2 regions of the Rossellomorea oryzaecorticis genome follow, and region 1 is predicted to be linked to the other one. Evidence: a T-box and tRNA genes for the amino acid it is inferred to sense, from the RefSeq annotation. Region 1 holds a T-box; the other holds one or more tRNA genes.
The links. A T-box is a leader RNA that pairs with one kind of tRNA and senses whether it is charged. The one in region 1 lies ahead of serS (serine--tRNA ligase), so its partner is inferred to be a tRNA-Ser.
Positions count from the first base shown of each region.

Region 1 (3,394 bases):
GCTGAGCTGTCAAAAGAACTTGGCACAGCGATGAAGGGTGTAGAGATCTCCTCCATCCTTCCTGAACAGCGCATGCAAGACCGCGGATGGTAAGAGGTAGACAATGATGAAGATAGGTGTACTTGGACTTCAGGGAGCAGTCAGAGAGCATGTTAGATCAATTGAAGCATGCGATGCCGAAGCAGTGGTCGTAAAGCGTGTAGAACAGCTGGATGGACTTGACGGCTTGATCATGCCGGGCGGAGAAAGTACGACGATGCGCCGCCTCATTGACCGCTACGGTTTTTTTGAACCACTCAAAGAATTTGCGGCAAGCGGAAAGCCGATGTTTGGAACATGTGCAGGTCTCATCCTGCTTGCGAGACAGATAATCGGCTATGATGAACCGCATCTTGGTGTCATGGATGTAATCGTCGAACGCAACTCCTTCGGACGTCAAAAGGAAAGCTTCGAGGCCGACCTTAACATCGCGCATGTCGGCGATCATTTTAACGCCGTATTCATTCGTGCCCCTCACATCGTAGAAGCCGGGGAGGACGTCGAAATCCTCGCCAAGCACAACGAAAGGATCGTCCTCGCACGTCACGGACGATTCCTGGGATGCTCATTCCATCCCGAACTCACAGACGACCATCGCCTGACGGCTTACTTCATCGAGATGGTCAAAGAATCGAAAGAAAAAGCTGTTTTATAATATGGTTTTGCCCATCCTTGATACTTGGATGTGAGTAGAGCCCAGCTGTTGGTTGGAGTGCAAGACGAAGACTCCTGCGGGAAAAGCAGCCAATGTGAGACCTGTCTAGCTACTGGGCTTAGAGGCACATGTCATAAGCCAAACCGACCAAGAAGGCAAAATACGCCTTCGTGGCCGATTCGTCTTATGCCACACGCCTCTGAGCAAAGCCCATCCGCTTTTCTTCTCCGCAGGCGCAAAGCGCCGAGGAGGCTCCACGCTCGCCCGAGGAAAGCGAAGTCTTGCACGGAAATCAACAGCGGAGTTCGCACATTTAAAAACATTGGCATAAACCTATTGCAAAATGGAAAACATTGTAGTAGATTATGAAATAACCAATATGAGTTTAAAACGTTGACAGGAAATAGTAATGAAACTTCTCTGCTGAAGAGAGCCGGTGGTTGGTGCAAACCGGTGCAGGAGCTTCATGAATCCATCCTTGAGTGAAATACTGAACCATTCAGTAGGTATTTTCGGTGATTCCGTTACCATCTCTAAGAGGAAGACAGCTCTGCTGTTTTCAATTAGGGTGGCAACGCGGTAACCTCCGTCCCTTTTCCAGGGACGGGGGTTTTTTATTTTTCCCGGATTATCCTGCCGCGTTTTCAGACAAACATCATATAAACCAAAGGAGGAACAAGCATGTTAGACATCAAATACTTGCGTGCCAATCTGGAAGAAGTAAAAAGCCGCCTGCAGCACCGCGGCGAAGACCTTGAGGACTTTGATAAGTTCGAGGAACTGGATAAGAGAAGAAGAGAGCTTCTTGTGGAAAGCGAGAACCTCAAGAGCAAGCGAAATGAAGTATCACAGAAAATCGCTCAGCTGAAAAAAGACAAACAGGATGCTCAGGACCTGATTGTTGAAATGCGTGAAGTTGGGGAAATGGTCAAGAAGCTTGATGATGAGCTGAGGGGCATCGAGGAAGAGCTGGACAGGATCCTCATGTCCATCCCGAATATCCCGCACGAATCTGTTCCTGTCGGTGAAACCGAGGACGACAACGTGGAAGCGCGCAAATGGGGCGAAGTCCGCGACTTTGATTTCGAAGCAAAGCCTCACTGGGATATTGCAACTGGACTTGATATTCTAGACTTTGAACGTGCAGGGAAAGTAACGGGAAGCCGTTTTGTATTCTACAAAGGCCTGGGTGCAAGACTGGAGCGTGCCCTGTTGAACTTCATGATGGATCTTCATATGGATGAACACGGCTATACTGAAATGATCCCGCCGTTCCTTGTAAACCGTGCAAGCATGACAGGAACTGGCCAGCTGCCGAAATTCGAAGAAGATGCTTTCCGGATCGAAAGCGAAGACTACTTCCTTGTCCCGACAGCAGAAGTTCCGGTAACAAACTATCACCGCGATGAAATTATCAAGGGCGAGGAGCTGCCGATCAGCTATGTTGCCTACAGTGCCAACTTCCGTTCAGAAGCGGGTTCTGCGGGACGCGATACAAGAGGATTGATCCGCCAGCATCAATTCAATAAGGTCGAGCTTGTCCGCTTTGTTAAACCTGAGGATTCTTATGATGAGCTTGAAAAACTGACGGGACATGCGGAAAAAGTCCTTCAGCTCCTTGGACTTCCGTACCGTGTGTTATCAATGTGTACAGCCGACTTAGGATTCACGGCCGCGAAGAAATACGATATCGAAGTATGGATCCCGAGCTACGGAACATACCGTGAGATTTCTTCTTGCAGTAACTTCGAAAGCTTCCAGGCAAGACGTGCGAATATCCGTTTCAGAAGGGAAGCGAATGCGAAGCCTGAACATGTCCATACATTGAATGGTTCAGGGCTTGCGATCGGCCGTACCGTTGCTGCCATTTTGGAAAATTACCAGCAGGCAGACGGATCCGTCGTCGTACCAGAAGTCCTTCGTCCTTATATGGGCGGGGCAGAAGTGATCAAATAAGAAGGTTGAAAAAGGTATTCGGTCTGTTCCTCGGATACCTTTTAATTTTTTGATAAAAGTGCTTGACTCTATTTTCTCACCGTGATATTATAATTCTTGTCGATACGGAGGAATACCCAAGTCCGGCTGAAGGGATCGGTCTTGAAAACCGACAGGGGTGTTAAAGCCCGCGGGGGTTCGAATCCCTCTTCCTCCGCCATTGATTTATTAATAACCATAGCGCATAAATTGGAGATTGTTAAATTCGTTACTGGAGATGTAACGAATTTTTTTGGTTTCTATAGATTTTATAATAGTTTGATAATTCATGGATCTAGAGTTAGCGCTTCGATAGCCGCTTTTGATTTCCGTGGAAGACTTCGCTTTCCGCGGGTAGCTCGTGAGCCTCCTCGGCTTCGCCTCCGGGGTCTCACTTGTCCAGCTGCAGGGGCTTAGAGGCACATGTCATAAGCCAAACCAACCAAGAAGGCAAAGAACGCCTTCGTGGCCGATTCGTCTTATGCCACACGCCTCTGAGCAAAGCCCTTCCGCTTTTCTTATAAGCTACTCTTCCCGCAGGAGTCTTCATCTTCCACTCCAATCAAAAGCTAGAACAAGCTTAAAAAGAATATCACACTTTAGCAAAATAAAAAATCCGAAAGAGGGTTGAATCTAAAAAATTCAAAATCTCGATCGGATTTTCTTCGTTATATTGTTTTTTAAGGCTACTTCTTTTATTTCAAATTCTCTATATCGCTTCTTGTA
Region 1 covers NZ_JBJOSA010000035.1:18,663-22,056, reverse strand. The annotation lists gene pdxS (pyridoxal 5'-phosphate synthase lyase subunit PdxS) at 1-93, shown strand, start outside; gene pdxT (pyridoxal 5'-phosphate synthase glutaminase subunit PdxT) at 104-694, shown strand; T-box leader at 1,079-1,291, shown strand; gene serS (serine--tRNA ligase) at 1,376-2,650, shown strand; tRNA gene ACKA06_RS21185 (tRNA-Ser) at 2,757-2,849, shown strand; gene ACKA06_RS21180 (hypothetical protein) at 3,364-3,394, opposite strand, start outside.

Region 2 (3,394 bases), on a different contig from region 1:
CTAGGCTCCACCAAGATTTTTTACGAAACGTAAGTGGAGTAAAATAATCTTCCATGATGTTTGCTTCAGCTAAGCATCTAAAAATCATATAAAATGTTTCTTGGCGGTGTAGCTCAGCTGGCTAGAGCGTACGGTTCATACCCGTGAGGTCGGGGGTTCGATCCCCTCCGCCGCTACCAATACGGACCTTTAGCTCAGTTGGTTAGAGCAGACGGCTCATAACCGTCCGGTCGTAGGTTCGAGTCCTACAAGGTCCACCATTCACATTTTAAAACACGGAGGAATACCCAAGTCCGGCTGAAGGGATCGGTCTTGAAAACCGACAGGGGTGTTAAAGCCCGCGGGGGTTCGAATCCCTCTTCCTCCGCCATATTTATTTTTTACCCTTATTATCGTCGCGGGGTGGAGCACGTCCGAATCATCTTTGGAGCATGCACATCAGCGCACCGACTGAGCAGCAGCTTGAATAAGCTTACTGAAGTCGGGGTGGTTCTAACGAATATTGATTCGTAAAATCACAACTTGATTAAAATTTTATTATCGTCGCGGGGTGGAGCAGTTCGGTAGCTCGTCGGGCTCATAACCCGAAGGTCGCAGGTTCAAATCCTGTCCCCGCAATACCAATTTTGTTAAAGTGAATAAACGTCTAGTCGGTAACGGATGGATGAATATTTTGCTGGCGCAAGGTTAGTTCTTTTGCTAACGCAAAAAACTTTGGTCTGGTAGTTCAGTTGGTTAGAATGCCTGCCTGTCACGCAGGAGGTCGCGGGTTCGAGTCCCGTCCAGACCGCCATTTCAATTACATAGTGTGGCTCAGTAGCTCAGTTGGTAGAGCAATGGACTGAAAATCCATGTGTCGGCGGTTCGATTCCGTCCTGAGCCACCATTTTTCATTTATTTCATACTTTTATGGCGATTGTGGCGAAGTGGTTAACGCACCGGATTGTGGTTCCGGCATTCGTGGGTTCGATTCCCATCAGTCGCCCCAATTTTATTGCGGGTGTAGTTTAATGGTAAAACCTCAGCCTTCCAAGCTGATGTCGTGGGTTCGATTCCCATCACCCGCTCCATGGGCCTATAGCTCAGCTGGTTAGAGCGCACGCCTGATAAGCGTGAGGTCGGTGGTTCGAGTCCACTTAGGCCCACCATCTCAATATTCCGCAGTAGCTCAGTGGTAGAGCTATCGGCTGTTAACCGATCGGTCGCAAGTTCGAATCTTGCCTGCGGAGCCATATGGAGAAGTACTCAAGTGGCTGAAGAGGCGCCCCTGCTAAGGGTGTAGGTCGGGCAACCGGCGCGAGGGTTCAAATCCCTCCTTCTCCGCCATTAAGGCCCGTTGGTCAAGCGGTTAAGACACCGCCCTTTCACGGCGGTAACACGGGTTCGAATCCCGTACGGGTCATATTAAGTAGACTATCTGAATGGTAGTCTTTTTTTATTTTAATAGAAGAAACTGAGTTGAATAATTTAAAAATCAGAAGCGTCCTATATATGGGGCGTTTTTTTTGTTTAGAAAAGATGGAGGACTTAAGGAAACAATCACTAACTTTAAGCATGCAATAAGTGGTTTTGAGTAACAATAGGTTTGTCGCCGGGGATGTGACAAAGTTAGTTTTCATCTTTCTTGTTGATGAATGTTCTGTGACTTATGATGATTATATAAGAAATGATTTTTTAGAAAGGAAGATAAATATGGCTCAATCAACTGTAAAAGTTAAAATACAAAAGTTTGGTAACTTCCTCAGTTCAATGGTCTTGCCGAATATCGGTGCCTTCATTGCATGGGGATTGATTACTGCATTATTTATTCCTACCGGTTTCTTCCCAAATGAAAGCCTTGCCAAATTAGTGGGGCCAATGGTAACGTATCTTCTGCCTCTCTTAATCGGTTATACAGGCGGTAAGCTTGTGCACGATCAGCGCGGCGGCGTCGTAGGTGCGATTGCTACTATGGGGGTCATCGTCGGTGCACCGGATACCCCGATGTTCCTCGGAGCCATGATCATGGGACCGCTTGGCGGTTATGTCATCAAGAAATTTGACAGTGTAATCGAAGGGAAAATCCGTGCAGGGTTTGAAATGCTCGTTAATAACTTCTCTGCGGGAATTCTTGGCGGAATCCTTGCAATCCTTGCGTTTCTCGGTATCGGCCCTGCCGTTGACGGCCTGACAAAACTATTGGTTGCCGGTGTTGACTGGCTTATCGGTGCAGGATTGCTTCCGCTGACAAGTCTCTTGATCGAACCAGCAAAAATCCTGTTCCTGAATAATGCCATTAACCATGGTGTTCTTTCACCAATTGGATTGGAACAGGTACAGCAAACGGGTCAATCGGTTCTATTCTTACTGGAAGCGAACCCTGGACCGGGTCTTGGTGTATTGCTCGCATTTATGCTGTTCGGCCGGGGGACTGCAAAGCAATCCGCTCCGGGCGCAGCAATCATTCATTTCCTGGGAGGCATCCATGAGATTTACTTCCCATATGTCCTTATGAAACCTATGCTATTTCTTTCAGTCATCCTGGGAGGAATGAGCGGAGTCTTTACGCTTGTTCTGTTGGGCGGCGGACTTTCTGCTCCTGCTTCGCCAGGAAGCATCCTGGCTATTGCTGCTGTCACACCTCCTGAAGGTATGAAGTATCTGGCCAATTTTGCGGCTGTCATTGTAGCAGCGGTTGTGTCATTCATCGTTTCTGCGATTGTCTTGAAATCAAGCAAGAAACAGGAAGACAACATTGAAGAAGCTACGAAGAAAATGGAAGAAATGAAAGGGAAGAAGAGTTCTGTTTCCGGACAAATCAGTCAACAGCAGGGCACACTTCCCGGTGAAGTAAATAAAATTGTCTTTGCATGTGATGCAGGGATGGGATCCAGTGCGATGGGTGCGTCATTACTGCGTAAAAAAGTGAAGGAAGCCGGACTCGATATCTTTGTTACGAATACAGCGATCAGCAATCTGCCGGCTGATGCACAGGTAGTCATCACTCAGGAAGAATTGACGCCGCGAGCGAAGAATAAACTGCCGGATGCGTACCACATCTCAGTCGATAATTTCCTTTCTAGTCCGGAATACGATAAGCTTATTGGAAGTCTGCAAAATGACATCACGGAAGAACAGGATGAGCTTGTCGAGGATGCAGAAAAGGAAGCAGTCGGAGTCGAACCTCAGGGAGACGGGGATGACGATCTTCTAAGAGAAGAAAACATCTTCATCGGCCAGGAATTTCAGACGAAGGAAGACGCTATCCGATTTGCCGGCGAAGCACTCGTGAAAGCTGGTTATGTAGAAGACAGTTACGTCGATGCAATGATCGAAAGAGAAGGCATCACGACGACTTATATGGGCAATAATGTAGCCATCCCGCATGGTACGGAAGATGCCAAAAAAGCAGTCA
Region 2 covers NZ_JBJOSA010000032.1:33,473-36,866, reverse strand. The annotation lists tRNA gene ACKA06_RS20815 (tRNA-Ala) at 1-13, shown strand, start outside; tRNA gene ACKA06_RS20810 (tRNA-Met) at 103-179, shown strand; tRNA gene ACKA06_RS20805 (tRNA-Ile) at 184-260, shown strand; tRNA gene ACKA06_RS20800 (tRNA-Ser) at 278-370, shown strand; tRNA gene ACKA06_RS20795 (tRNA-Met) at 545-618, shown strand; tRNA gene ACKA06_RS20790 (tRNA-Asp) at 717-793, shown strand; tRNA gene ACKA06_RS20785 (tRNA-Phe) at 811-886, shown strand; tRNA gene ACKA06_RS20780 (tRNA-His) at 913-988, shown strand; tRNA gene ACKA06_RS20775 (tRNA-Gly) at 997-1,070, shown strand; tRNA gene ACKA06_RS20770 (tRNA-Ile) at 1,072-1,148, shown strand; tRNA gene ACKA06_RS20765 (tRNA-Asn) at 1,158-1,232, shown strand; tRNA gene ACKA06_RS20760 (tRNA-Ser) at 1,236-1,326, shown strand; tRNA gene ACKA06_RS20755 (tRNA-Glu) at 1,331-1,402, shown strand; gene ACKA06_RS20750 (PTS mannitol transporter subunit IICBA) at 1,693-3,394, shown strand, end outside.
Region 2: it has a tRNA-Ser gene. The T-box ahead of serS (serine--tRNA ligase) is inferred to sense a tRNA for this amino acid. The anticodon was not compared.